Regions from separate parts of the Arthrobacter sp. HLT1-20 genome, predicted to be linked through region 1. Evidence: riboswitches for the same ligand, from Rfam matches in the RefSeq annotation. Region 1 holds a riboswitch; each other region holds the start of a gene.
What was found. A riboswitch is a leader RNA that binds a small molecule or an ion and turns the genes downstream of it on or off. The one in region 1 is predicted to bind cyclic di-AMP.

Region 1 (9,556 bases):
TGGTCCCGCTGCTCTACGGCGCCGTGTACCTGTACGCCAACTGGGATCCGTACGGGAACCTGGACCAGCTCAAGGCTGCCGTGGTGGTCCAGGACGAGGGCGCTGTCACCAAGGACGGCAAGGAACTGCACGTTGGAAAAGACGTGGCGGCAAATCTGGTGGAGGGCCACAAGTTCGACTGGCGGCTCGTGGACACCCCGGCCGAGGCCAACGAGGGCGTGAAGAGCGGCGACTTTGCCTTTGCCCTGGTCATTCCGAAGGATTTCTCGGCCAATCTGGCATCCCCGGAGAACTTTGACTCGGCCACCCAGGCCATGATGAGCGTGACAACCAATGACGCCAACAACTACCTGCTGACGTCCATTGTGGATAAGGTGACCACCCAGGTCCACGCGTCGGTGGCGCAGCAGGTGGGCCTGCAGACGGCCAACTCGCTGCTGAGCGGGTACGGCACCATCCATGCCCAGCTGGTGAAGGCGGCCGACGGCGCCAAACAGCTCGCGGCGGGGGCCACCACCCTAGACACGGGGGTGGGGACGCTGAAAACCGGCACGGGGGAACTGCAGAACGGCACCAATGACCTGGTGGCGGGCCAGTCGAAGCTTGTCACGGGCGCCAAGCAGCTCCAGGCTGGTGCCGCGGCCCTAGACAAGGGCCTGGGCCAGCTGGAGGCCCAAACCGCAACATTGCCAGATGACACCCAAAAGCTCTCCGACGGCGCCGCCGCTGTGGCGGCCGGCAACGCTGCGTTGAATGACAAGGTCCAGGGCGCCATTGGGACCGCCGGGAAACTGGATGCTGCCGCTACCGCAGCCATCAATGACAAGCTGGCGCAATTGGTCAGCGACGGGCTTCTCACTGATGCGCAGGCGGCGGAGATCCGCTCCTCGCTGGCCGGCGCCGCCACGAGTCCCACCGTCACCGATTTGAAGAATACGCTGGCCGCGGACGCTGCCGACATCCAAAAGCTGGCCAGCGGATCCGCAGCCGTGGCGGACGGTGCCGCGAAGCTGGCAGCTGCCACGCCCACACTCACCGCAGCGATCACCCAGGCCCATGCCGGGACCGGGGACCTGTCCACGGGTGCGGCAACCCTAGCCGAAGGCCAGGAAACCGCCCTGGACGGGGCAAACCAGCTGGCGGCCGGCGCCACCAAGCTCAACAACGGTGCCGGCGATTTGAAGGACGGTTCCAGCACGCTTTCCGCCGGTGCCGCCGAACTGTCCAAACAGTTGCTTGGCGGTGCGGGGTCCGTACCGGATCCCACTGACAAGGACAGGCTCAACGCAGCAGGGGTCATTGCCGATCCCATCCGCGTGGATTCCATCTCGCAGGCCAAGGCCGCAAATTACGGGTCCGGCCTGGCACCGTTCTTCCTGGTCCTGGCGCTCTGGATTGGCGCGTTCATGCTGGTCCAGGTCATGCGGCCGCTGACTGTGCGCGCCCTGGCCTCCAACGCCCCGTCCTGGAAAATTGCTGTGGGCGGCTGGCTGCCCTTTGCCACGGTTGCCACAGGGCAGGCCCTGCTGCTGTACGCGGTGGTGAAGTTTGGGCTGGGGCTGGAGCCGAGCCACCCGTGGCTGACCTTGGGCCTGTTGCTGCTGGCCTCGCTGGCGTTCACAGCCCTGATCCAGGGAATTGTTGCGCTTTTGGGCACGCCGGGGAAGTTTGTGGTGCTGATCCTGCTGGTGCTGCAGTTGGTGTCCTCCGGTGGCACCTTCCCCTGGCAAACAACGCCCGAGCCGCTGCACATCATGCACCAGATCCTGCCCATGGGGCATGTGGTTGAGGGCATGCGCCACTTGATTTACGGCGCTGACTTGGCACCATTGATACCCATAGTGCTTGGCTTGCTGGGCTACACGGTGCTCGGCCTGCTGTTTGCCTGGGCAGCCGTCAACAAAAAGAAAACCTGGACGCTCAAGACATTGATGCCGGAGATCGAAGCCTAGGACCCAATAGCCTAGCGCGGCACCACAAAGTTGTTCAGCTGGGCGTCCTGGCCGTCAAGGGTTGCCCAGTCGCCGGTGTAGTCGAAGACGGCGAACGCGCTGGTAGGGAAGCCGGACGCCAGGTCCATGTAGGCGTCCTGGTCCGAATCCCGCGAGGCTAGGCGCAGGGCCAGGGATTGGATGCCGGGCATGTGGCTGATCACCATGAGCGTGTTCACGGTTTCCGGCACATGGTTGATGACCGAGAGCATGGAGGTGGCCCCGGCGGCGTAGAGCGCTGTCTCGAGCTTGGGGGTAGGGGCCTTATCCGCCAATTGCTGGCATACCCAGGTGCAGGTTTGCCGGGTCCGCAGGGCAGAGGAACACAGGATGAAGTCCGGGAGCACGGAGTTCTCCACGAGCCATTTGCCGGCCAGCGGCGCCTCAGTGTGACCCCGCTGGGCCAGCGGCCTGTCATGGTCCTCCACACCCAGCGGAAAAGCCGCCTTGGCATGGCGCATCAAGATCAACTTTTTAATGTGGTGTTCGCTCATGTTCACAGTTTAGTGACACTTAAAGCAGAACGACGGCGGTTGCCGCGCCCGAGGGGCCCCAATTGCAGACGCGCCAGCGGCTGGAATTGGGGAGGGCGCGGGGACTAGATGGAGTATTCGGGGGCGGCCCAAACAACCACTTCGGGGTGCTCGTAGAAGCGGTAGCCTTCGCCGCGCACGGTGCGGACCGTGTTGGCCAGGCGGCCCAGCTTGGAGCGCAGGCGGCGGATGTGAACGTCGATGGTGCGTTCGTTGGGGACCTCGTCGGCGTTGCTCCAGAGGCCCTCAAGGAGTTCGTCGCGGCCCACGGTGCGGGTGCCGTTTTCCACCAGATAGTTCAGCAGCTCGAATTCCTTGAACGTGAGGTTCAGGGTGTCACCGTCGAGGTGCACTTCGCGGCGGGCCAAATCGATCAGGACGCCGGTGGGGCGCTGATCGGCAACCGGGACGCGGACCGCTTCCTGGCGCTGGCGGCTGGACACTGTGGGGTCACCGAAGGTGGAGCGGACCACGTCCAAGGCGGTACCAACGGCGTCCGACGGCGCAATCGCCACGGCTGCATAGCTCTGGGCCTGCGGTACAAGGGTTTGGGCGTAGGCGCGGATGTCCTGGGCCAGCTTGGCCAGAGATGTTCCGGCGGCGGCAGCAGTGTCCTCGTCAACGCCAACGTAGAGCACGAATCCGCGGGCCACATTATCCGGACTGACGCCGCGCAGCTTGTCTCCGCCGGCAATCACCGGGGTGGGCGCCGTCATGGGGAAGCCCTCGGCGGCGGGGACAGCACGCAGCCGGGAGGTGGCAGTGGCCAGGTCGGGGCGGTAGGCGCCTGCATAGCCGGGGTGCTCCGCATGGGCAGAATGGGCCAGCGAACCCTGGCCGGTGTTGCGGGCAACCGCCTTGGCGGCGTTTCGAACAGAGATGTGGACGTATCCGGATGCTACTGACATTGAACTACCTAAGGTCTATGGCCGTACTGGACGGCGCGAATGCTTCCTTCAGCTTTGAGAATCCAAAGCTTTATTGCCCTCTTTACGAGGGCCAGCCCATGGGCCAAGGCCTGAAATTTGCCATGTGTTGCTACATCCCCCAATGGCTTCCAGGTATTGCGATCTAGGCCTGCATTCGACAACTGTGCAAAAGCTGTCCCCTCGCTTCGAGGCGGACATTTGCTGCTGCTGCAGAATTCACTGAGTGGGTGTTCACATACGTCAGTGTCCTACGTAACAAAGCAATCTTGCAAGTAACAAAGGCCCCAAACGTCCAGCATGTGAGATTGTGCTCTATTTTGTGACCAACCTTACATTGTTGCTTTGCTCTCAGTTTGGTGGAAAATGACGATTTGAGACAAACAAAATCATCACATTGACAAAAAACGCGCGCATAAATTCTGCATGAACCCTTGTTTTGATAATTATATTCAAACCGCACTTTTGCACGACTAGGATGCCCTCGACAAGTTCTCGGAGACACCCAGCTTGTTCCCAGTTTTTTACGCTAGGTAAACAAATGTTTACCTAAAGCGCTGGACGTAGGACCTTGGTTGACTGGGAGTACCTCGTGGCTGGCAGCTAGCGGTGGAGTGCCCGCGCCAAGGCGAACGGGCGGATAGCCGCAATCTGCTCCCGCAAGGTGACGTTGTTGCGCTTGTTCAGCATCCAGAGCGCAGCCAGACCGGCAAGAACGGCAACAGCGGCCCCCATGCCCAGCGACCAGCGGGGGCCGAATTCCGTGGCTATCCACCCCACCAGCGGCGCACCTATGGGCGTCCCACCCTGCATCACCACCATGTAGACGGCCAGCACTCGGCCGCGCATGGCGGAGTCGGTGGTCAGCTGCACGGTGGTGTTGCAGGCGTTCATGAACGTCAGCGATGCCAGCCCCACCGGCACCAGGGCAATGGCGTAGAGGGCAAAGCTGGGCATGAAGGCTGCCACGCCCACCGTCATGCCAAAGGCCAACGCACCTCCCACGATGTAGAGCATGCGCATGGTCTTGCGCCTTGCCGCCAGCAACGCGGCAGCAAGGGTGCCAATGGCCATGACGGAGCCCAGCAGCCCATACTCCCCCGGACCCACATGGAATACGGCTGTGGCCATGAGCGCGTTGGTGATTTGAAAGTTCATCCCAAAGGTGGCCACCAGGAACACCAACACCATGATCATCATCAAATCCGGGCGCTGCCGGATGTAGACAAAGCCCTCGCGGATCTGCCCCTTGGCCCGGGGCACCCGCACGGCAGGAATGAGCTCGCTGGTGCGCATGCGGCACAGCGAAACGATCACGGCCGCAAAGCTGGCGGCATTGATCAGGAAGGCCGGGCCGGTTCCCACCAGTGCAATGACCAGGCCGGCGACGCCGGGGCCGGCAAGCCGGGCCAGGTTGAATGATGCGCTGTTAAGCGCCACGGCGTTGGGCACATCCTCCTTGGCAACCACCTGGGACACAAACGCCTGGCGTGACGGGGCATCGAAGGCGCTGGCCACCCCCAGCAGGGTTGCCAATACATAAACGTGCCACAGTTGTACAGTCCCCGTGACAACCAATATTCCCAACAAAAGCGCACAAATTCCCATGGCAGTTTGGGTGAGAAGAAGCAGTTTTCTTTTGTTGACGCGGTCGCCCACCAGCCCGGCGTAGGGCCCCAGGAACACGATGGGCAAAAACTGCAGGCCGGTGGTAATACCGGCAGCAGTGCCTGAATTATTGGTCAGGACTGTCAGGACCAGCCAGTCTTGGGCAACGCGCTGCATCCAGGTACCAATGTTGGACACGAGGGCTCCGGTCACCCAGAGCCGGTAGTTGAAGACTCTCAGGGAACGGAACATGGAACTCATCTAGGCGCTCATCTCCTGCAAAATCAGAGCCGCCTCATGCAGCGTTGCCCGCTGTTCCGGGGATAGATCCGCTACGCGCCGGGCCAGCCACGCGGTTCGTTTAGAGCGTGCCCGCAGCAGCGCGGCGGCTCCCTGCTCGGTGATTTGCACCAGCACCTGGCGCTTGTCCTGCGGGTTCACCTGGCGGCTCACCAGCCCGGCCTCAGCCAAGGCGTTCACTATCCGGGTCATGGAAGGTGCCTGGATCTGCTCCCGAGCAGCCAACCAACCCACTGTCTGCGGCCCCCTGAGTACGGCCGCCAACACCGAATACTGCCCGGGGCTGATCTCCCCCGTGGCGGCCTCGGCCCGCAGCCTTCGGGAGGTACGCATCACCGCCACCCGCAATTCAGCCGCCAAGGGCGCCACGCCGATCGGCTTGCGGGCCACCAATGGTGCCTTGTCCGGCGTCGTAGTGCTAAGGGAAGGTTCGGTCATCACGGGTCAGCTACCTAAAGAAAAAGTTTCGTATCCTCTTGCTTCCCACCCTAGATGCTTAGCATTGCTAAGTAAATGACGACTTGCTCACCTTGCCTTCCGCCTTGCTACAAACGTTGTTACCAAAACGTGACATAGCCCAGAGTTTGAGTTAGGCTCATATTTGTGCCGGCTGAATCATCCACGATTTTTGGCACAAATGGACGGACCGCCGAGCTCTGCCGCCGCCCATTTCCCTCCATTCCCATGGCAGAGACGGGGGACCCAATCTTTGCGGGCCTTCCACCTGGAAGCCCTTGGGGTTAAGCCAACGCAGTCCTTACAAGCAGTGAACTCTGCCTGCCATTACTGCGTGGCCGGATTCTCTAGTCCGTTCCCGACAGCTCACCTCGCAGGCGTAGAGAGGCTACAACTATGTCTGCATCACTGCAGCGCGGCCGTCGTCGCGCCGACTCCACCCGCCGCCCAACCATTTTTGGGCTCGCCGCAGCCAGCAGCGGAACACGCGCAGCCAGCAAGTCCTCCCCCGTCACGGCCACAGCCAAATGCCTGGCTGCCGTGGCAGTGCTGGGCGCCTTGGTAGCCGCCGGATCCGTGGCCCAGTCCGTGGACAACACTGCTGCCACGCAGGGCAACACCAGCCTGGTCGCCGCCGTGGACCGCTCCGTTCCGGCACCTGCCGTGTCAGTTCCCACGGATGCCGCCATCAGCTTCCCCGGACTTGCCGTCAGCTCATCGCCGAAAGCTGCCGCCACCACGCCTCCCGCCGTCAAAGCCGAGGCGGAACAGGTCAAGGCCGTGGCCGCAACGCCCGCGCCTGCCGTTGCTGTGGACGATCCCGCAGCAGCCAAGGCCTACGCCGCAGGCCAGATGGCCGCCCATGGCTGGGGCGCCGACCAGATGAGCTGCCTCACCCTGCTCTGGCAGCGCGAGTCCGAGTGGCTGACGTCCGCAGAGAACGCCTCCAGCGGCGCCTACGGCATTGCCCAGTCCCTGCCCGCTGACAAGATGAACAGCGAAGGCCCCGACTGGAGCACCAACTACCAGACACAGATCCGCTGGGGCCTGGGTTACATCGAGGGCCGCTACGGCTCACCGTGTGGCGCCTGGGGCCACTCCGAATCCGTGGGCTGGTACTAACACACGTGTTTTAGGGGCTGGACGGGCTGCTGCCGGTGACTTTTAAGGGCCTCTTGCGAAAAATGCCGCCGTTCCCGCAAAATGCCACCGGTCTATCGTTGGCATTTTGCGGGAACGGCGGCATTTTTGGTTTCTGGGGTTGAGCGCTACTCCGCTACGCCGTAGAGGCGGTCGCCGGCGTCGCCCAGTCCGGGCACAATGTAGGAATTCTCGTCCAGGCCTTCGTCAATGGAGGCAAGAACCACGCGCACATTGTCGCGGGCGCCGTGGGCGGCCTCGAGCTTGGCGAGGCCTTCCGGTGCGGCCAGCAGGCAGATGCAGGTGATGTCTGCGGCGCCGCGGTCAAACAGGAACTTGAAGGCTTCGATCAGGGTGCCGCCGGTGGCCAGCATGGGGTCCAGCACGTAGACTTGGCGGCCCGTGAGGTCCTCGGGCAGGCGCTCGGCGTAGGTGATGGCCTCGAGGGTTTCCTCGTTGCGGGCCATGCCCAGGAAGCCGACCTCGGCGGTGGGCAGCAGGCGCGTCATGCCCTCCAGCATGCCCAAGCCGGCACGCAGAATCGGCACCACCAGGGGTGTGGGCTTGCTCAGTCCGGTGCCCACAGTGGAGGTCACGGGCGTCTCAATGTTGACCGGTTCAACGCGCACTTCACGCGTCGCCTCATAGGCCAGCAAGGTGACAAGTTCTTCGGTCAACTGACGAAAAATGGGGGACGGAGTGTTCTTGTCCCGCAGAACAGTCAACTTGTGGGCAATCAGCGGATGATCCGCAACCAGTACGCGCATGAATAAAAGCTACCATTGAGCCGTGCCCAACACCGAGAAATCTCACACAATCGAGACCACCGCCACGGCTTTTCACGCCCAGTGGATGGGCATTGCGCTCACGGAGGCCCGCCGAGCCCTGACCACAGGCGACGTCCCCATTGGCGCCGTCGTCCTAGGGCCCGACGGCGGCATCCTGGGTTTGGGGCGCAACGAACGTGAAGCGCACGGGGACCCCACGGCCCATGCAGAGGTGGTGGCGATCCGGGAAGCCGCGGCGAAACTGGGGTCCTGGCGGTTGAATGACTGCACTCTGGTGGTCACGCTGGAGCCGTGCACCATGTGTGCCGGGGCCATTGTGCTGGCGAGGGTGCCGCGCGTTGTTTTTGGGGCGTGGGATGAGAAGGCCGGGGCGGCAGGTTCCGTGTTTGACGTGCTGCGGGAACGCCGGCTCAACCACTGGGTGGAAGTTTTCCCGGGTGTGCGCCAGGACGAGTGCGCGGCGCTGCTGAAGGACTTTTTCAGCGGACACCGCCAGTAGGCGTTCACGGCTCAATCTGGAGCGGCAATTTGGAGCGGCTTTGACGGCATCGCGCAGGAGACCCGAGTGATTTCCTGTGCCCCCACACGATTGTTCCGTCCGGTGTCATCGCACCAGTCCAGGTCGTAAGGGTAGGCGGCCACCATGCCCTCGCCGGGGACGGCATCAACCGGGAGGTTCACGCTCATACTAAACCCGCCGGCGTCGTTCATGGGGGCCAGCAGCTCAACAATTTTTGTTCCGTAGCGGTTGTACACCTCCACTTGGATCTGGGCGCTCTCGCCGTACCGCGGGTTGCAGCCGGCGTCGTCCGCACTGACGGTGACACTACTGCCGGGCTTTGCCGTGGCGGGGCTGAGCGAGAACTCCGGCGGGAAGCACGCAGGCGCCATCCCCGACTTCGAACAAGCCGCCACGGCGGGGCAAGCCAACCCCAGCACCAACAACGCCGCGGTTGCCCGCAACCGTGCCCCCTGAGCCACTTTTCAGCCCGCCGCGTTGAGGGAGTCGATCCGCTTTTGCCTGCTCTGCGGCGAATCCAGGCTGAAGGTGCGGAAGTCGCCCAGGTCGTCGCGGATGAACGCCTCCACCTGCTGGATCTTGTGCTTGACGGCGTTGCTGGGTGCGTTGAAGAGCCAGTGGGCAATGCGTTCCTGGCCGGGATCGTACTGCCACAGTCCAATGATGCGGCCCCGGTCCACGATGGGATGGTCGGGCAAGTCCCCCTGAAGTGAGAGTTTGTCGTCTAGGAACTGCAGATGGGCATCCTCTTCGGCAACGTGCTCAGCGGCATTGCGGCGAAGCAGGAACAGCGAATCGCTGCTGGCCAGGAGCTGGATCTGCTCCTGTTGTTCGGGGACAAAATCTGCAGCCTTTTCGGCGTCCGCGGGCAGCATCCACATCCCATGGGCCTCCACCGCCTGGACGACTGCGAGCGCCGCCTTGCTTTGTGCCACGGTAAACGCTGTGAACCATTGGGTTTGCTTGAGCGTGGCTCCGCCGGTCCAGCCCAGATAGTTTTCCATGAGCTTGGCGCGGGCCTGCTCGGGTGACTCCTTGGCAGGAGGCAGGCCCCATGCGGTGTATGCGTAGCGTTGCTGGTCCAGGCGGCCATTGACGGGGACCCTGCGGATGCGGCCGTCGGCCTGCAACAGGCCCAGAACTGTGGGCAGCGTGGTGGAGGCGCCCTTCTTCTTGCCTTCCTCACCGAGGCTGCGCACGGCGCTTCCCAGCAGGTCCTTGAGTTGCTTGGGATCCAGCACCTGGTTGTTGGCTGCTGCATCTTGCAGGACCTGCAAAGTTTGCGCTTCAAGGG
Region 2 (9,556 bases), on a different contig from region 1:
CAACTGGTTGGTGCGCAGGGCCGCACGATCGGAGCCAGCAGCAGCTGTGAAATCTTTGCGGGACCGGGCCCAGTCCAGTGCCACTGCGCGCGGGAGGTCCTCCATGACGCCCAGCCGCTTGGCCGGAAAATAGCCGAACATCGCCACCAGCGGCACAGTCACTAGACACCGGACGGCGTGGTCCACTTTGTAGCGGAAGGTGAAGTCGCGCCAGTGCGCGTGCTGCCCTCCCACCGTCAGGATGCGGGAAAGCTGGCTGGCATGTGCCGCCATCCCCACGCCAAAGCCACCAAAGCTGTGCCCCACAAAGTGCACGGGCAGGCCAAGCGAGCGGGCCAGCGCCCAAGCCAGCACGGCGTCGATGTCCAGCGATCCCCACTCAAACCAACGCTGGGTTTGGCCGCGCAACGATCCGCCGTGGGACTGGCCAATCCCCCTGTAGTCAAAAGTGACGGCAGCGAATCCGTGCAACGCAAGGAAGGCCGCGTACCGGTGATAGTAGCCGGCCAACACTCCGGTGGCACTGCCGATGACCACCGTGCCGCGCTGTTCAACGCCGTTGGGGACGTCAAAAAGATGCCCTCGCAGCACCCGACCGTCGGCGCAGTTGAAGGAAACCGGATGCCCACTCACGTCTCCTACGTCCACGGCAGCGCGAAAGCCGTGAGGGTCTCCCCCATTTTGACCCCATGAGGTGGAACCACCATGATGCCGTCAGCAGCCGCCAGGCCACGCATCATGGCGGAGTCTGTGTAAGCGCATGGCGACGCTAGGCCGTATACCAGCCGGTACGGCATGAGCCTGGTGGGACCCTGAAATTCCTTGATGGGCGTTCCGCAAGGGACTTCAAAGGTGCCCGGCATGGCTGCGCTGCCCAGTTTGGCCAGCAGCGGCGCCGCAACACTTAGCAGGGCCACCATGGCTGCCAGGGGGTTGCCCGGCAGTCCCACCAGGAAACGGCCGTCGGGCAGCTCGGCCAGCAGCGTGGGATGGCCGGGCCGCATGGCGATGCTGTTGAGGTGAATGGTTCCGCCCATGGCTGCAATGGCCTGGCGCAGGAAGTCCGCCGATGAATTTCCGGTGCCTCCTGTAGTGATCAGGACGTCCGCAGGCAGTTCCGGTGAGTCTTCCAGGGCCGCCAGGATAGACTCGAGGGTGTCGTTGGCCCGTTCCAGCCCCACCACCGTGCCGCCAAGGAGGCTTACGACGGCGGGCAGCTGCGGCGAGAATGCGTCGCGCACCGTGCCGGCTGCCGGGATCCCGGACGCCACCACCTCATCGCCCGTCAGCACCAGCTTGACCAGCGGCTTGCCTAAAACGTGGAGCTCGTCGGCCCCGCCCAGTGCGGCCAGGGAAAGGTGGGCAGGGTTCAGCCTGGTGCCAGAGGTGATCAAGACCTCGGCCAGGGCGGCCTCTTGCGCCACGGGGCGGATGTGCTGGCCGTTCTTCGGCTCCCCGGGCCGGGATTCGGGCCCAAGAACCAAAACCGGCAGGCCGTCGTCGTCGTTCCTGATCTGGCCCGACTCACTGCGCAAAACAGCCTTGGCACCGGCGGGGATCAGCCCTCCCGTGACAATCGGCACCGCCTGCCCCGCGGCAAGCCGGCTGCCGGGTTCGGCGAAGATCCAGGGTGGGCTCCCCGCCACGGCCCAGCCGTCCATGGCGGAGGAGGCGTAGTGGGGCATGGGGTGCAGCGCCAGAAGGTCGCCCGCCACGGTCCTGCCCAGCGCGTCGGCCAGCGGCACGGGGTGGGCAGGCAGCGCGTCGGGGAGCTCGTAGGCAAGCGCCCTGGCCTCGTCCCAGGTGTGCGCCAGCATGCGCGGCCGGTCAGCCGGCGTGGATGCCATGGGGCTATTGTTCGGCTGCTGTGCCGGGCACAGGCTCGGCCCGCTCTGCCGCTGCCATGGACGTGGCCAGTCCCAGGGCCGCCTTCATGGCGGTTGCCTCATCCGTCTGGCCGGACCCTGCTGCCAAGCCTGCCGCGAGGCCCGCCACAAAGGTTGTCAGGGGTGCCGCAGGGCGAACGATCGAGTGCGCTGCCACGCCTGCAACGTTCAGCACGCCCTGAATGTCCACCTCAATGTCGGCAATCTCAAACGCCGCCTGCAGCTTTGCCATCCACGCCTGCAAAATCTCGTCCTGATTTTCCAACTGCTTCCTCATTCCTGCCCGCCGCACGGCACCGCAATGCCGTGGCTGCGGGCGTCATCCCACGTGTCGATGTCCGCGGTGATTCCCGCCGGGACAGCACATTCCTTGATAGTCACACTAGCAATGAGTGAACGCACAGACGCGTTCGCCAGCCGCTGTGACGCCCGTGCCGCGTCAACGGCAGCCCGCAGCGCCCGCGAGGGATAGATTCCGGCCAACGGCTGAAGCCTGCCGTTGTCCACGGCCACCACGGCACGCGGCGGCGCGCTTGGGCCAGATTCCAGGCTGGCTGCCTCAAGATTGTCTGCTTCAACCAGAAGCCGGGCAAGCGCAGCGGCGGCGGGCATGTCACACGCAAGGACCAACACCCTTTCCCCAGGGTCATCGCCCAGGGGCAGTGCTGCCAATCCGGCGGCAATTCCCGCGGCGGGGCCGGCATGGGGCGGATCTTCCTGCACGGCCACCACGCGCCCACCCGATTCCGTGGTTCCGAGCCATCCGGCGATGCTTTCCACGGGACCCACGACGGCGATCCGGGCCCGGGCGCCAGCGTCCCCGTGCGCTGCGGCTGGCTGGGCCCATTGTTGCGCAGCCTCGTGGGCGTCGATGGCCTGTGCCGCGGCCTGCACTGTACGTGCCAGCAGGGTGGTGCCCTCCACCAGGAGACCCGCCTTGGGCACGCCACCGAGGCGCCGGGAGAGTCCACCGGCCAGAATCACTGCCTGCATGGATGCGGTGTCAAAGTCAGCATGTGGCCATGTTACCGCGCGTAAGAGGAGCCCAAGGGACTGCTGGCGTGCGATTAAAGCAATAAACCCCGTCCAAGGACGGGGTTTATTGGGTGTAAAAAGTTCTTAGTGACCCATGGCGATGAATACGGGGCCTGAACCGACGTTGGCGGAGAAGATAGCGGTTGTGCCGCCGCCCCATCCACCGTGTACGGCCTGGCCGTTGCCAATGTAAACAGCGATGTGGGCCATGCCCATGCCGCCATCTGCATAGTAAATCAAGTCACCGGGCTGAGCTTCGGCTGCGGAAACCGTACGTCCCAAGCTCAAGTAGCCAGCGGGCCAGTCGTGGAAGTTAATTCCAGCGGCAGCCAAGGAGTTGCTGGCAAGTGCGGTGCAGTCCTGGCCAACACCAATCTGAGCCAAGGCGGCGCTGGCGATGGTTGCGCCAATTCCACTCTTGGTAACAGGCTTTGCGGCAGGTGCTGTTGTGGTGACCGTGGCAACCGGTGCTGCGGCGGGTGCCACGGCCTCTTCTGCAACAGGTGCTGCAACAACGTCGCTGCTCTGTGCCTCTACAACTACCGGCGCCTCAACAACAGGGGCCGGGGTGGAGGTGATTGCGGGGGTGGCGAAGGAGATCTTCACCGTGGAAGCTGCCGTGATGGCGGACGCGAGTTCCGTCTTCATGTTCAGCGTGGTTGCACCGTCAGAAGCGCGCTCCACAGTGGGAGTAGCCGCGTTTGCTGCGATACCGGATGTGAGTACCAGTCCTGAAGCAGCTGCAATAACAGCTGCCTGACGACCAACCCCGCCGACGTTGGAGCTGACGGCTTTCGTGAGGGTGGAGATCGGGCTGGTCTTAACAACCTCGGCGCGGTGGCGCCCGAGGGCAGTGTTTGAAGCCAAGAAGGATTCCTCTCCCAATGCCTGCGAGGTAAGCTGTCGGATTCGGATGGGAGTCACCCGGCCGCTCCACGTTATGGCGCACGTTTAGAATCACTTCTTCTACGTGGTTTAACGCTTCGCGGCTTCACCCCAAGGACTTCTGCACTAAATGCGAAGCCCGATTATTGGTTCCCCCGCCCCTGCCAGACGATTGATACGAACGGACCATGAGCAGTGGCAGAGCTAGGCAATCCACTCATGGGCGCCAGCTTGATTCGAAGTTGGCGCGATTACGACGTTACAACAGATTTTTGCCAATGTCACGTTCAGGTCACGGTCAGGTGACTAAGTCGTAATCAAACGTAGCCTGTGGATGGATTAAAGCCAGCCCATGGGATCGACGGTTTCGTCGTTGACGATTACTTCAAAATGCAGGTGGGGGCCGGTCGATGCGCCGGTGGAACCGCTGAGGCCTACCACGTCGCCACGCTCAACCTTTTGGCCAACCTTGACCGAGTTGCTGCTCATGTGGTTGTAGGACGTTGAGAGCCCGTTGCCGTGGTCCACCACTACGCGGTTGCCACCGCCGTAGGTGTGCCACCCCGAGAAGGTGACGGTTCCGCCGGCGGCTGCAAGTACGTCGGTGCCGCTCGCAACGGCGAAGTCCTGGCCGGTGTGGTGTTCGTCAATCTGGCCCGTAATGGGGCTGATGCGGTCACCGAACGGGGAGCTTGGTGCCAAGGCCTTCAGGGGCGCTGACAGCGTTCCCTTGGAGGCGGCAGGGGTGACGTTGGAGGCTTTGACCTTCAACGTTTCCTTCAACTGGCCATCGGCGTTCAACTTGCTGCCAATTTCCGGGGCCGCAAAAGTAATGGGAATATCCGCGGATGCAGTGACTAAAGTCTGCGTCGACGCTGCAAATTCCGGTTCCAGCTGCTGCTGGTCAATGCCCTGGGCAGAGGGCAGGGTGACGGCCAGTACTAGACCCGTGGCGGCCATGGCGACACCCATTTTTTGGCCTGCGCCGCTGGCGGCGCCGGCACGCATCAAAGCGGCTACGGACACGCTCGATGATGAATTGGCACGCTCTGCGGCAAGTGCTTCGCGGCGACTGCCGGTGGTAGCTACAAGCTCATGAGTTGCCGGCGACGACGCGCGACGGCGTCCCCGCTGCTTAAACTCTGACACTAAAAACCTCTCTATGGGTGCACCTGCGAAGTTAGCTGTCGGATTCGGATCAGAGAGTGAAACTTTTGATCCGGCCCAGCCTCGAGACACGCGTCTATCCATGGCGCCGTCCAAAAGGACAACGTCAGCGAAATAGTTTGCTGTGTTTCGATTACGGGCTTCACCCCAAGGCAGGCTGCAAGCCTGCCAAAAGTGGTTCCCCCGCCCTTGCCTGAATGTTTGCTGTCCGTTGTGTGAAGGCAAGGTTCGGTGTCGCACAACGGTAACGCTTTGATTACAGCGCCTGTTTATTACTATACGGTACGAGCGGTAAACGTAATAATTCCGTTACCTTCGTTATCAATAACTGTGAGTCAGCTCATAGAGACAAAGATGTGTGAGGCCACCTCGGGCGGCAGTTCCAAGGCGCCTTCGATCCCGGGAACGCGGACCGAAATGTACTCCCCCACCTGGGCCAAGGAGATTTGCGCTCCGGGGCGCAGTCCGCCTTCGTCAAGCTGAACCAGCAATTCCGGATCCACCTGGATGCGCTCGGACAGCCTGTGAATGATTACCTGCTGCTCCGGCGAGTAGCTGGTCATGGCGTCCACGAGTGTGACGAGTCCGGCGGCAAACAGGGGCGAGATCTCCCCGCCAAGTTCTTCAAGTCCCGGAATAGGATTGCCGTAGGGGGACTCTTCGGGCCGGCCCAAGAGGTCAAATAGGCGCTGTTCCACGCGCTCACTCATCACATGTTCCCAGCGGCAGGCCTCCTCGTGGACGTACGCCCAATCCAGTCCGATCACATCGGAGAGCAGCCTTTCGGCAAGCCGGTGCTTGCGCATCACGCGGGTGGCTTTGTCGCGGCCGGCGGGTGTCAGTTCCAGGTGCCTGTCACCGGACACGATGACCAGGCCGTCACGTTCCATGCGGCCAATGGTTTGTGAAACGGTGGGACCGGAGTGGTGCAGGCGTTCGGCAATGCGCGCCCGCAGGGCCACAATGTTCTCTTCTTCCAACTCCAGGATGGTCCGCAAATACATTTCGGTCGTGTCAATCAGATCGGCCACGGCAGTATCCTCCTGTTGTTGAGTGAGATTTTGGGCAAAGCCTTTTCATCTCTACGTTAGCCTGAGTGGCGCTACCGAAGGAAACCTGGGGCGGGAGCGCGCCACGCGCCGGACGTACGGGGAACCCCCACTGGCGGACGCTTTATTCCATACATGTCAACATTTTTCCGCTGAGCGAACTTCTACGGCAGAATTGGCAGCAGCCCTTGGGGCTTAAACCAACTTCCATCTTTTACTTTTTGGAGCAACTTGTGAGCGAATCCACGCCCCTCACCATTCCCGCCAATCTGCGCCCGGCCGACGGCCGTTTTGGCGCCGGCCCCTCCAAGGTTCGCCCCGAGCAGATTGCGGCACTCTCCGAGGCTGGCGGAACGCTCCTGGGCACCTCCCACCGTCAGGCGCCCGTCAAGAACCTTGTAGGCGATGTGCGCAGCGGCCTGAAGGACTTCTTTGGTGCCCCTGACGACTATGAGGTCATTCTGGGTGTTGGCGGCTCCACGGCGTTCTGGGACGTTGCAGCCTTTGGCCTGGTGGAGAACAAGGCCCAGCACCTTTCCTTCGGCGAGTTCGGCTCCAAGTTTGCTTCCGCCACCAACAATGCGCCGTTCCTTGCCGCATCCTCCATCATCACCTCGGCCCCCGGCACCCGACCCGTGGCTGTTGCCGAGGCCGGCGTGGACACGTACGCGTGGCCGCAGAATGAAACCTCCACGGGCGTGGCCGCTCCCGTGCAGCGCGTTGCCGGCGCGGACGACGGCGCCCTGGTGCTGGTGGATGCCACCTCCGCCGCCGGTGGCTTGGCCGTGGATGTCCGCCAGAGCGATGTTTACTACTTTGCCCCGCAGAAGAACTTTGCCTCCGACGGCGGCATCTGGCTTGCGCTGTTCTCCCCGGCTGCCCTGGAGCGTGCGGCCCGCATCGGTGCCTCCAACCGCTGGGTTCCTGACTTCCTGAACCTGACCACGGCCATTGACAACTCCTTGTTGAACCAGACGTACAACACCCCGGCGCTGTCCACACTGGTGACACTGAACAACCAGGTCCAGTGGCTCAACGCCAACGGCGGCATCGACTTCGCCTCGGCACGCACAGCCGATTCCGCAGGCCGCTTGTACTCCTGGGCCGAGTCCTCCCCCGTTGCCTCCCCGTACGTGGTCAACCCGGAAGACCGCTCCAACGTCATTGTCACGATCGACTTCGACGAGTCGGTGGACGCGGCGGCGGTGGCCAAGGTGCTGCGCGCCAACGGCATTGTGGACACCGAGCCCTACCGCAAGCTGGGCCGCAACCAGCTGCGCATTGCCACCTTCGTGGCCATCGATCCCGAGGACATCACGGCACTGACCAAGTGCATCGACTACGTCATCGAGAACATCTAACTCCACCCCTGACCAGGGCACTAAGAAGGCGGCTTCCACTGTGGAAGCCGCCTTCTTTGTGCCCGCCCCAGGGCATCGGCGCGCCTTAGTGGTTGGCTGTCGGGTGCCGTTGGTGCCCGTGCTGGCCAGGTCAGCTGCGCCTTTAGTTGCGCTGCGCCTTTAGCTGGACGCGTCGTCCATAACGAGATCGCCGTCGTCGTCGTGCCCGTCGTGGGACTCGTCGTCAGCGTGACTGTCGTCCGCGTCGGAGTGGGCGTCGCCGTCGTCGGTATGATCCGCCGCTTCCGGCTGGTCGTCAACCGGGGTATGCTCCTCGTCGGGCGCCGGCTGGTCCTCGGGGCGGACCCGCTCGGACCAGGGCACCCACGGCGGTGCCAGGACCGAATCGTTGGTGGGCAGCATCCCCACCTCATTGACCGTGGCGGCTTTGCCTCGGGAGACCCTCGCCAGGGTGGCAAACCACACCCAGCCGCCGTATCCGGGCAGCTGAGATTCAAACAGATGCGTCACGCAGCGGACACCTTCACTGCGGGCACCGAGGTGCCGGCCAATGTCGCCGTCGTTGGCAATGCTCCGCACGGCAGCCCGCGCCGTTGCCACGTCCGCGGCCAGGAACGCGTCGGGCTTACCCACGCGCCAGGTGGGAACACCCGGGCGCGGCGTTGCTTCCGGAACTGCTGAGGCGTCTGATTCGCCAGAAAATTCGGTCATGGTGGGCACCGTTATGCGTCGAAGTTGTCGGCAACCTTGCGCAACGCTGCGGCAATCTTGCTCGCGTCACCATCAGGATACTTGCCGTTGGTCAGTGATCCTACAGAGTGCTCAAGCAAGGACACCAGGTCCTGCACAATCGGGGCAAGGTCGCGGGCCGGCATGCGCTTGGCCTTGGCCACGGACGCGCTGCGGTCCAAGATCTTTGCAGCCATGGCTTGGGCGCCTTTGCGGCCATCGGCTACGCCAAATTCCATCCGCGTTCCGGGCTTGATGTCGCCCGCATCCGCCGGCAGCGCATTGGCGCGCAGGAAAACCTCGCGGCCGTCATCGGCAGCAATGATGCCGAAGCCTTTTTCGTTGTCGTACCACTTCACTTTGCCGATAGGCACTTGCTTACCCCTTAAAAAGTTTTGTCGGTGGAAATCACATTCTGTGCCTGCGCGATGACTTTCCGCAGTACTCCGGGCCGTATTTTGTGGCAGCCGGGACCTACAGTGACAGAACGTGTAGCAACACGCATCCCTACATTACCGCGTTGACCCCGGCACCGCGGCTTTGCGCCCCAACTGTCCGCTGTTAGCGTTATGTTCATGAACCCCCACTTTTCCGCACCGCAAACAGTGAGCCGTGGCTGGCAGATGTTCAACTATGCGGCCATGGCCATGGCCGTGATTGCCTTGATCGCCTTGATAGTTGTCCTGATCAGCAAGTGGGCTGGCGGCACCCCGTGGCCCGGCTTCAACTGGATCTCCATGATCGCCCTGCCCGCGGCGTTCCTCATGATGGGCGCCAGCGTGATGCGCTCCGTGGCCATTCGCCGCCGCCTCTAGCCGGCCACGAAACCGCGCTGCTTCCACCCATGGGCACCCTGGCGGATTTGGCCACCGAGCTGGCCCACCGCAGCGACGAGCAGCTGCTCCGGCTCTTCACCCTGCGCCCGGATGCCATCAATCCGCCGGTTGCCACCTTCGCCGCCCTGGCAACACGGCTGTGCGGTCCCGGCAGCATCCTCACTGCCCTGGACGCACTCAATGCTCCCCAGCTGCACGCACTGACGGCCCTGCATTCACCAGCCGCGGCGGGCACGGAAGCCGCACAGGCCGCACTGGCGCAACTGCATGAGCTGGCCCTATTGACGGCCGTTTCCCCCGATCCCGCGGACGACGCCGGAACCCCGCAATTCCTTCCCCTCGCCTCCGTGGGGCTCGTCTTGGGCGAAAGCCCAGGTTCGCCGGCCCACCCGGCCGCCACCGTGCCCCACCCTGAGGTCCACGACGTCCGCACGGCCCTGCGCAACAACGCAGCGGCGAGCGCCGCCGAGTCTCTGTTGAGAAACATCGCCGAGCTGGTGGAGTCCATGGGGCACACTCCCCTGCAAGCCCTGCGGGATGGGGGTGCGGGCGTGCGCACTGTGCGGAGGCTCGCCGCTTGGCTGGAACTCGATGAAGCACAGCTGTGC
Region 3 (9,556 bases), on a different contig from region 1:
CCTCAGGATAAGGATCAGAAGGTCGCCGAATTGCAGGTTCGAGGGTTGAAGGTCGCGATGGTCGGCGATGGTGTCAACGACGCCCCTGCCTTGGCCCGGGCCGAGGTTGGCATTGCCATTGGCGCTGGCACCGACGTCGCCATGGAATCCGCCGGAGTAGTCCTGGCCGGAAATGACCCACGGGCGGTGTTGTCCATGGTGGACCTTTCCCATGCCAGCTACCGCAAGATGTGGCAGAACCTGGTCTGGGCCACCGGTTACAACGTCATCTCGGTCCCCTTGGCCGCCGGTGTGTTGGCCTTTGCTGGCATCGTCCTCTCACCGGCCGCGGGTGCAGTTTTGATGTCGCTATCCACCATCGTGGTGGCACTGAACGCCCAACTGCTCCGGCGCCTCAAACTCAACCCCACCGACGTCCAATAGGACTGTTCGAAGCTCTCACCCAGCTTGGGTCAGTACAATTCACAACGACTAGCTGGATTCCAGAGGAACTACAGAAAGGATTTCACCATGGGCCTGCCAAGTAACACGCCCACGCTGGGATCCTTCCTGCGCTGGGGCGGGATGATCGCTCTTGCGTTCGCTGTCATCGGCGGGATCTTCGGGATGCATGTTATGGGCGGAGCAGCCGTTTCATCCATGGCTTCTCCCAGTATGATGAACGCCTCCACCGAAACAGTCAGTGTCAAAAGCACTCCGGTGTCGGAGCACCCAGTGTCCGAAGGACACGCAATGCTTGGCAGCGCCGCTCATGCGCCATCGACTGCGCTGACGGGCTGCGGCTGTTCCTCCACTGGATGTGAATCATCCATGGACATGCACCAGAGTTGCATTCCAAGCCTCGCCACAGCTGTGGTGAATTTGCCTCTGCCCGGAACGCTTGTGCTTCCTTCGACCGAATCTGCTTTTCTGGTGCTTGCTGGACACAAGTCCTCTGGCCGTGTTCCCGATCCGCCGTCACTGAATCAACTCTCGATCAGCAGAACGTAAACCGATGAATAGTCCCGTGTATCTCTCACGGGTCCTCATTCGTGTGCCCTTAAAGCTAGGGCAACTGCTAGATATTCGAGAAGTTTAAGTGAAGGACTGTTTGTTATGAAAAAATCATTGACCGTTTCAGCCACCATTGTTGCCGCCATGATCGCCCTGGCAGGATGCTCCACCGGAACCGACGGCGGATCCATGCCAAGCATGAACCATGGCGATTCCACGACGACACAAGCGCCGGTTACGGTGGGCGAACACAATTCCGCAGACACAATGTTTGCCCAAATGATGATCCCCCACCACACCCAGGCGGTGGAGATGAGCGACATCATGCTCGCCAAGACTGGCCTCGATGCGAAGATCACCGCATTGGCCACGGACATCAAGGCCGCCCAGGACCCGGAAATCAAAAAAATGACCACCTGGCTCACCGGCTGGACCGAGCCAACGGTCATGGCCGGCGATCACTCCATGAGCGGCATGATGTCGGCGGCCGACTTGGACAAGCTCAAGGCCGCCGAGGGGGCGGAGGCGAGCAAGCTGTTTCTGACCCAGATGATCGCCCATCATGAAGGCGCCGTGGCAATGGCCACGTCCGAGGTTACCGGCGGCAAGAACGCCAACGCGGTGACTTTGGCGAAGAGCATCGTCGCCTCACAGGAATCCGAGATCAAAGACATGAAGGACTTACTGGCGGCGCTGTAGTCCTTGACTGCTGCTGACAACTAACGGTGGCGGTTCGTGGACGTTAGAACCGCCACCACCTTCAATCTTTTCGATCAGCATGTTTTGGAGTTCTTGTGAAACCCCGCTTCTTCCTTTCGCCTGCCCGCACTACAGCGATCGTGGCAACGCTCACGCTTCTCGTGCTGGCTGGTTGTTCGACACCACCGGATCCGCAAGCTGTTGCGGCAGTGGGCAGCGATCATGTCCACGGGATCTATGTGGACCCCTCCTCGACCAAGGTCCTTCTAGCCACTCACGATGGGTTGTTCGATGCAACAGGGACAACGCGGAAAAAAATCAGTGAAAATACCATCGATCTCATGGGATTCACCTCCTCTGCCGAGCCGGGAACCTACTACGCGTCCGGTCACCCCGGGCCGGATTCCTCATTGCCGAACCCCCTCGGACTGGTGAAATCCACTGATGAGGGAAAGACCTGGCAACAGGTCTCCCGAGGCGGCCAGTCAGACTTCCACGCCCTGACCGTTAGCGGCGGCAGCTTGGTCGCTTTCGACGGGCAACTTCGCACCAGCACAGATGGAATAGCGTGGTCTACCTCGCCCGCAACGTTCTCGCCTGCCGTTTTGGCCGGAAACCCCGCCTCGACCGTCGTGTTGGCGACCACCGAAGCGGGAATTCAACGCTCAATCGACGCCGGGCAAACCTGGGAACTCGTACCCAAGGGACCCATCATTCAGTTCGCCGCGTTTGCTGACTCAGAGATGAAAGCCCCGACGGAAGCTGTCGGTGTTGCTCCGGATGGGAGCGTCTACGTCTCGAACGATTCAGGACTGACATGGACCGAGAGAGGAAAAATCACGGGCCAAGTCGAAGCCATCACTGCCCTAGCCGGCACCACAGGCAAACCCTGGATTTGGGCGGCCACTACCAATGGAGTCCAAGTTTCCACCGACGGCGGAGCAACATTCCAGCCAGCTGCATCCTAGCAACATGAGTACCGGAGAGTTTTTCGCCACGACGGTAACCTCCGGCGCCCTCCTCGTCGCCATACGACTGGCCCTGATTGCCGGTATCGTCTCGTTTCTATCCCCATGCATTCGGCCCCTCGTTCCTGGCTACCTCGGCTACGTCTCTGGTTTGACCGATCCGAACCAGGCGCGCAATCGCCGGCGTGTGGTGGCAGGGGTGGGTCTGTTTATCCTCGGATTCGGTGCCGTGTTCACCCTTTACGGGGCTGCTTTCGGGATGGTTGGCTCCTGGCTCTTCCGATGGCAGGACCCTCTCATGCGCGTCCTGGGCGTTGTCGTGATCGTCATGGGACTGGTGTTGCTGGGGAAGTTCTCTTGGTTACAACAGAGCCGCAAACTAACGCTCACTCGACGCACCGGACTTGGCGGGGCACCGTTACTGGGCATTGTGTTTGGCCTGGGCTGGACACCCTGCATGGGCCCGACACTTAGCGCCGTTCTGACCCTGAGCATCTCCTCCGGCAATGCCTGGCGCGGGGCAATACTGGCTTTCATCTACTGCCTCGGCTTGGGCATACCCTTCCTCCTAGTCGCCCTCGGCCTGGGCTGGGTTACCCAAATTCTGGGCTTCATCCGTCGCCACATCCGCATTGTCAACATCGCTGGAGCCAGCATGCTGATTGTCCTCGGCGTCTTGATGGTCACCGGAGTCTGGATGCAGTGGATCTACCAGCTGCAAAACCTCTCCGGTACCTACCTCACCGTCGTCTAGGCCCACATTCTTCAAAGGAACACCTCATGAGCCACACATTAAACCGACGCTCCTTCCTGGGGCTCTCCGTCGCGGCCACCGCAGCGGCCGCCTTGGCAGCTTGCACACCCACCCCGCCAGCAACCGGACAAACCAACCGAATCCTTCCTACCGACCCACTCATCAACGACTATGAAACTCGGCGGGATTCCACCGAAAAGACCGTCACCAAAGCCCTCACCCCCGGCCTGTTCTCCACCACCCTGGCGGGGAAGACGCTCACAACATGGGGTTATGACGGCGCCCTCATCGCACCGACCCTGCGCGGCACAGCCGGTGACCAACTCAAGGTCACCGTCACCAATAAGCTCAGCGAGCCCACCAGCATTCACTGGCACGGACTCGCCCTACGTAATGATGCCGATGGTGTCCCTGGACTCACTCAGGCCGCGATTGGCGCCAGCAAGGACTACCCCTACAGCTTCAAGCTGCCCCACCCGGGAACCTACTGGTACCACTCACACGTGGAAATGCAACGAGAACGGGCTCTCTACGGTGCCTTGATCATCGAAGACCCTCAAGAAAGTTTGAAGTACGACAAGGACTGGGTGATCATCCTGGATGACTGGCTCGACGGCGTCACCGGCACCCCAGAGGACGTCATCAAAGAGCTCTCCAAGGGTATGGCCGGTATGGGTGGCATGAACCACGGCGAAGGCGACGGCGGAATGGTGATGGGCCACATGCTCATGGGCGCCAGCAGCGACTTCCTCGGCGGTGACGCCGGGGACGTCGCCTTCCCACTCCACCTGTTCAACGGCCGTGAGCCGGAGAACCCGGAGACTTTCACGGCCACGGCGGGGGAAAGGATACGCCTACGTATCATCAATGCCGCAGGAGACACCGCCTACCGGGTTGGGGTCCCGGGCCAGAAACTGACTCTGACTCACACCGATGGATTCCCCGTCCAGCACACCGACGTGGACGCCGTCGTCCTGGGGATGGGCGAACGCATCGACGCGATCCTGACCGTCCAGGACGGCTACACCCCCGTGCTGGCCCTTGCCGAGGGGAAAGCCCAGATGACTTACGGCCTAGTTACCACCGGAAGCGGAACAGCACCCGGGAAAGAGGCTCTCCCGAAAACGCTGAGCGGCAAGGTCGTTGACGGTGGCCAGCTTACCGCTGACCCAGCTTTGAACCTTCCGTCCAAGTCACCGGATCGCACCCACGAGCTGCGCCTAAGTGGCGGAATGGCGAACTACGACTGGGGTATCAACGGCCAACGCTTTGACATGACCAAACCCTTCGAAAAGGCTTTTGACCTCAAGGTCGGGGAACGGGTGGAGGTGAAGTTCATCAACGACACCGAAATGTGGCACCCCATGCACATTCACGGTCACACCTTCCAAATCGGCGCCACCGGGGCTCGCAAGGACACAGTCATAGTCCGTCCCAAAGAGACCGTCACCGTCTATTTCGATGCCGATAATCCGGGGCAGTGGCTCTTCCACTGCCATAACGCTTATCATGCCGAACGCGGCATGATGGGCGTCTTCTCCTACCTCAAGTAAGACGGCCCCCATGAATCCAATCGCGCTCACACCCCTACTCATCCCCTCACCCACGGTCAGTGCACTGCAACTGGGGCCACTGGCCATCCGTTTCTACGCCCTGTGCATCCTGGCAGGCATTGTGATTGCCGTCTGGCTTACCGGACGACGATTAATCGCCCGCGGAGGCAAACCCGGAACAATCCTGGATATTACAATCTGGGCCGTCCCCTTCGGCATCGCCGGCGGACGGATCTACCACGTCATCACCAGCCCAGAACTGTACTTCGCGCCAGGGATGAATCCCTGGAACGCCCTGAAGATATGGGATGGCGGAATGGGCATCTGGGGTGCCGTCACACTGGGACTTCTCGGCGCCTACATTGGGTGCCGACGCAACCAAGTCTCCTTCACCGCCCTCATCGACGCCGCAGCCCCCGGGCTACTGATCGCCCAAGGCCTCGGACGTTGGGGGAACTGGTTCAACAACGAACTCTACGGCGACACGACCACAGTGCCCTGGAAACTACAGATCCACCAAATGGACTTCAGCACCGGCCGCGCCTACCTGGACAGCAACGGAGCCCCTATCATTCTGGGCTATTTTCAACCAACGTTCCTCTACGAATCCCTCTGGTGCCTAGCCGCCGCAGGATTGTTGCTCTACCTTGACAAGAAATTCCGGCTCGGGGCCGGATCCGTATTTGCCCTCTATGTCGTCTTGTACACCTCAGGTCGGTTCGTATTCGAGCTGCTGCGCTCCGACTATGCCAACACCATCTTGGGACTTCGGGTGAATACCTGGGTTTCAGGCCTGTTACTGCTCGCCGGTGCCACCGCATTCCTGTTTTGGCGAGGCAAACCTCGTTCAACCGTAGATCCCATACGCACCACCAACTCAGACGATATATCCGCGACCCCGTCTACTCCAAGGAGACAGCAATGAGTAACGCCAAGGACCGACAAGTCGAACGCAAGGCAAAAATCGATGCCGTGTTCGCCACGCACCGAGTGAAACAACGCCGACGGAACCTTTTCGTCTACGGCGGATTTGGCCTGCTGGCCGTCGCCGTCATCACCATAGTCGCATTCGTCATTACCGGGTCTATGCAGGCCCGCGAGGAGACGGCTGCGGCCGCCAAGAACCCGATCACTGGGGTCCAGACGTACCCGAACCTTACCCGTAACCACGTCCAAACCCCCGTGAGCTACCCACACGTCCCCGGTGTTGGTGGTGACCATTCAGCAACGTGGACGAACTGCGGTATCTATTCAGACCCAGTCGATGAGGAGCGGGCTGTTCACTCACTCGAACACGGGGCGGTCTGGATCAGTTACAAGCCAGACCTTTCCCAGAAAGACGTCAGTGCCTTGACTGCCCTGGTCAAGGGAAAACCCTACGTCCTCCTCAGCCCCAATCCGGACCAACAAGCGTCCATCACTGCCTCCGCGTGGGGTACTCAGCTCACCGTACCGAATGCCGATGATTCCCGACTTCCCGTGTTCGTCAAGGCCTACGCCATGGGCCCGCAGACGCCAGAACCCGGGGCTGCATGCTCTGGTGGCACTAACGGCTAAGCAACCCGCCCTAGAAAGGACAGAACAGGAATAATGGTCTCCCCGGTCATGACGCCCACAGGGGCTACCGTCGTCACCGCCTTTAGTCAGGAGCGGCCAGGTGATCATGGCCGTGGGTGTTCTGGTCGGACTCTCACACTGGATCGCACACGTCGCCGTGACCGGGGGTCCGCCCGGCATGCAGGATCTCCTCATCGGATACCCCACAGCTACCGCCCTCTTGTTTGCAGGTGCCATCGTGGCTGGACGTGCCACGCCCAAGAAGCGCTGACTTGCCACCCTTGGGCATGCAGGCGAGAACCTGGCCCATGAAGGCAACCACACTGCCCCTGATGGGTCCCGCCAGTGCGCTCAACGATTGAGGACCGCGACGTTTCACGGTCCTGATCCTAGAGTCGCCTCAGCCTTCAGTCATAGTCTGCTTGGGGCGTTGCTCCACCGATCTCCGGCTACCCATTGTTTGTTCTGTTGTTACAGGTTCTGGGTACCACGATCGTCTTGGACAGGAGATCATAGGTTCTCTCGGAGCAGCCCGTTATCCACCCGGCGTTAGCATGCAGCACGCTACTTGGATGAGCTCAATAATGATTTATCAGTGAATTCGCCCTTGCGTGCCTGGCCAATGGGAGGGGTCACGGTGGCCCGAAGGCCACCAGGACCCCCACATGTCACTTTTTACACCGGTGCCTTCCAAGAAGGAGGGGATTCGATCAGATGAACGGTGCCGGATCGACCGTTTGACCATTGACGACGACCTCGAAATGAAGGTGGCATCCGGTGGAATTACCCGTTGACCCAACCCCAGCAATCTGCGCGCCTGCACTGACTTGCTGGCCGACGCTGACGCCAATGCTGTCTAGGTGGTTATACGTGGTTTTGATCCCGCCACCATGGTCAACCACAATCCGGTTTCCGCCTCCGTACTGGCTCCAGCCAGCCTCTGTCACGGTCCCGCTCCCCGAAGCGAAGACGGCAGTGCCGCAAGCCGCCCCGAAATCGATCCCGTTGTGCAGTTCTCCACCAGCGCCGCTCAACGGATTGGTCCGATACCCGAAGGGTGAGGTGACCGTCAGTGAGGCCAACGGAGGCACCAGTCCCGAGGACGGGTTAGCAGTAGGAGCTTCTGGTGCCGGTGCGGGTGGTGTGGGTACTGTTGGGGCCTGTACCGGCACAGGGGTCTTTTCTGCAGCCGCTGGCTGCAGTCCGCCTGCGGGGGCTGTCGTTGGTGCCGGTTTGCTGACAAGAGACGGCTGAGCGAAAGACAGCACGACGTCCTTGTCCGCTGTCACTGTCGGTTGCGCTGTCGAGGTGGCGGCGCTGGCGGTCACCGCAGAGGAAAGGTGGTTGGTTTCGGCATGTGCGGCGGGAAGTGCCGTTAGGGCAATGAATCCTGCCGCTGCCACAGCTAGTGCCAGTGGCTTTCGGCCCGTGACGTGTTTGGATTTGATTTCAACTGGAGACGTCCAGTGGCGTCCAGGCAAGGTCGGGGAAGTCTTGGAGACGGTGGCACGGCGGCGGCCGTGTTGGCGGCGGGCAGGCATAGATAAGGTCCTCTCGACGCCGACGAAGTTAGCTGTCGGATTCGGGCGAGGGGTCTGCCCGGCCCGCTCAACGCATAGCCGTACAGGCTTGGATTGTTGAGCGCGCTTCACCCCAAGGCGCACTAAGGCGCCGGCGGTGGTTCCTCCGTCCCCGTCTAGAAAATGAACGGTCGTGATCCGCCGACGGGGTTTGGCGAAGCGGCCACGAACATACCCTTAAGGGGCATGTATTTATTCAAGCCTAACCAAAAAGCTTCAAAAGTTATAATTCCGTTACATTCGGATGCCGATGCCCTTCTCTCCTCAGGTCAGTACCTTTCGCAATTTGCAGACAATCCGGATCACAAGACGCCACTCCTCCAAATCGTCCCGGCAACCCCTTTCGGGACGATTTGGGGGGTCCGGCTGGCTGGAAGTCAATCGTCATGGAATGGACCTGCTGCAGCCCACCGTTGGGCTGGTAGTTCACGGCAAAATTGCCCGACTACGTGGGCCGGAAGATCGAATCTCCCGCGCCGTGCTGGCTGCAGTCTCAAGGGAAGTTCTTGGCTAAGCGACGGTCCTCAATGCCGAGATTACGGCGAACGGAGGGCCAATTCTTGGTAGTCACATTCCACGATCGTCCAAGCCAGGAACAATCGCGGAATCTAGGGGATTTTCTGTCCACTGGTCGGGAAATATGAGAGCAAATTGAACCTGAATCGGCCGAGTTGGAGCCAATTTCGTGACCAACTTTTCGTTCAAAAACGTGAGTAAAACGTGATTCGGCCCCCCGACGCACCCGGCCAAAAAAGTAAAACCGCAGGTCAGAGCCACATTTGGTGCCCCGGGCCGGACTCGAACCGGCGGCCAAGAGAAACTCAGGAGTCTCATGCCAACAGTGATCGTTTCACGTCAAAAACCGTGTGTTTCCGGGGGAGTGCGGAACAACAGGGCCCCTTTGACATGCCAAGGATTGCCGTGGGTTTTCGTTCAATAACGTGAGTAAAACGTGATGAGGTCCTGCAGCGTAGCGCCGGAGCTGCTGTTTGGTGGCCGTTTGCAGGTTCATCGGCATCATCGACGGCATGTCACCGGTTGTCGATAGCGGGCCGTCGTGCATCAACGACATGTGTTGTTCAGGGCCCGGTTTCCTTCCTGTCCGACAGATGGCTAATTGCCATTGCAGAGATACGGTTTGGTGACTTCTTACTGGGCGATTGGAGCATCAACTTCCCTGATTTAAGGGCAATTTGGGTCTTATCTGTCGTCCTTTCCGGTATGGATTGGGATCATTTCTCGGGGTTAAATTGCGAACATAAAAATGACTGCCGGACGCGATGAAGTGCGAATCTGGTTCCTCATCGCTTTGATCGGGCCCCAGCTTGAGTTGTGAATTCTCGCCGCCGGGTGTTCTCAGATTTGGGTGTCCCAGATTGCATGAGTATGCCAGTTCTCTGGTGCGCCGATGTCGTTGATGGTGGGTCCGGGAACGTTAGGGAAGGAGGCCAG

Region 2: it holds a riboswitch for cyclic di-AMP, as region 1 does, so the genes downstream of both, ACX80Q_RS07390 (M23 family metallopeptidase) here and ACX80Q_RS17750 (aggregation-promoting factor C-terminal-like domain-containing protein) in region 1, are expected to answer to the same signal.
Region 3: it holds a riboswitch for cyclic di-AMP, as region 1 does, so the genes downstream of both, ACX80Q_RS10285 (M23 family metallopeptidase) here and ACX80Q_RS17750 (aggregation-promoting factor C-terminal-like domain-containing protein) in region 1, are expected to answer to the same signal.

Annotation. Positions count from the first base shown of each region.
Region 1 is NZ_JBTNDR010000052.1:7,038-16,593, reverse strand. Features, by position in the region: gene ACX80Q_RS17775 (YhgE/Pip family protein) at 1-1,952, shown strand, start outside; gene ACX80Q_RS17770 (SixA phosphatase family protein) at 1,964-2,485, opposite strand; gene ACX80Q_RS17765 (winged helix-turn-helix domain-containing protein) at 2,590-3,432, opposite strand; gene ACX80Q_RS17760 (MFS transporter) at 4,054-5,319, opposite strand; gene ACX80Q_RS17755 (MarR family winged helix-turn-helix transcriptional regulator) at 5,320-5,796, opposite strand; cyclic di-AMP (ydaO/yuaA leader) riboswitch at 6,012-6,208, shown strand; gene ACX80Q_RS17750 (aggregation-promoting factor C-terminal-like domain-containing protein) at 6,211-6,936, shown strand; gene upp (uracil phosphoribosyltransferase) at 7,083-7,721, opposite strand; gene tadA (tRNA adenosine(34) deaminase TadA) at 7,744-8,241, shown strand; gene ACX80Q_RS17735 (hypothetical protein) at 8,253-8,498, opposite strand; gene ACX80Q_RS17730 (hypothetical protein) at 8,491-8,718, shown strand; gene ACX80Q_RS17725 (DNA glycosylase AlkZ-like family protein) at 8,727-9,556, opposite strand, start outside.
Region 2 is NZ_JBTNDR010000009.1:110,411-119,966, reverse strand. Features, by position in the region: gene ACX80Q_RS07415 (alpha/beta hydrolase family protein) at 1-633, opposite strand, end outside; gene ACX80Q_RS07410 (molybdopterin molybdotransferase MoeA) at 639-1,847, opposite strand; gene ACX80Q_RS07405 (DUF6457 domain-containing protein) at 1,852-2,151, opposite strand; gene mobA (molybdenum cofactor guanylyltransferase) at 2,160-2,879, opposite strand; gene ACX80Q_RS07395 (NlpC/P60 family protein) at 3,006-3,788, opposite strand; cyclic di-AMP (ydaO/yuaA leader) riboswitch at 3,793-4,011, opposite strand; gene ACX80Q_RS07390 (M23 family metallopeptidase) at 4,146-4,832, opposite strand; cyclic di-AMP (ydaO/yuaA leader) riboswitch at 4,960-5,190, opposite strand; gene ACX80Q_RS07385 (metal-dependent transcriptional regulator) at 5,309-6,004, opposite strand; gene serC (phosphoserine transaminase) at 6,256-7,383, shown strand; gene ACX80Q_RS07375 (DUF3027 domain-containing protein) at 7,543-8,094, opposite strand; gene ACX80Q_RS07370 (cold-shock protein) at 8,106-8,486, opposite strand; gene ACX80Q_RS07365 (hypothetical protein) at 8,688-8,927, shown strand; gene ACX80Q_RS07360 (helicase-associated domain-containing protein) at 8,957-9,556, shown strand, end outside.
Region 3 is NZ_JBTNDR010000015.1:89,373-98,928, forward strand. Features, by position in the region: gene ACX80Q_RS10240 (copper-translocating P-type ATPase) at 1-423, shown strand, start outside; gene ACX80Q_RS10245 (DUF6153 family protein) at 511-990, shown strand; gene ACX80Q_RS10250 (DUF305 domain-containing protein) at 1,096-1,692, shown strand; gene ACX80Q_RS10255 (F510_1955 family glycosylhydrolase) at 1,902-2,660, shown strand; gene ACX80Q_RS10260 (cytochrome c biogenesis CcdA family protein) at 2,665-3,414, shown strand; gene ACX80Q_RS10265 (multicopper oxidase family protein) at 3,441-4,967, shown strand; gene lgt (prolipoprotein diacylglyceryl transferase) at 4,978-5,892, shown strand; gene ACX80Q_RS10275 (DUF3105 domain-containing protein) at 5,889-6,524, shown strand; gene ACX80Q_RS10280 (hypothetical protein) at 6,658-6,903, opposite strand; gene ACX80Q_RS10285 (M23 family metallopeptidase) at 7,235-7,927, opposite strand; cyclic di-AMP (ydaO/yuaA leader) riboswitch at 8,071-8,244, opposite strand; gene ACX80Q_RS10290 (hypothetical protein) at 9,461-9,556, opposite strand, start outside.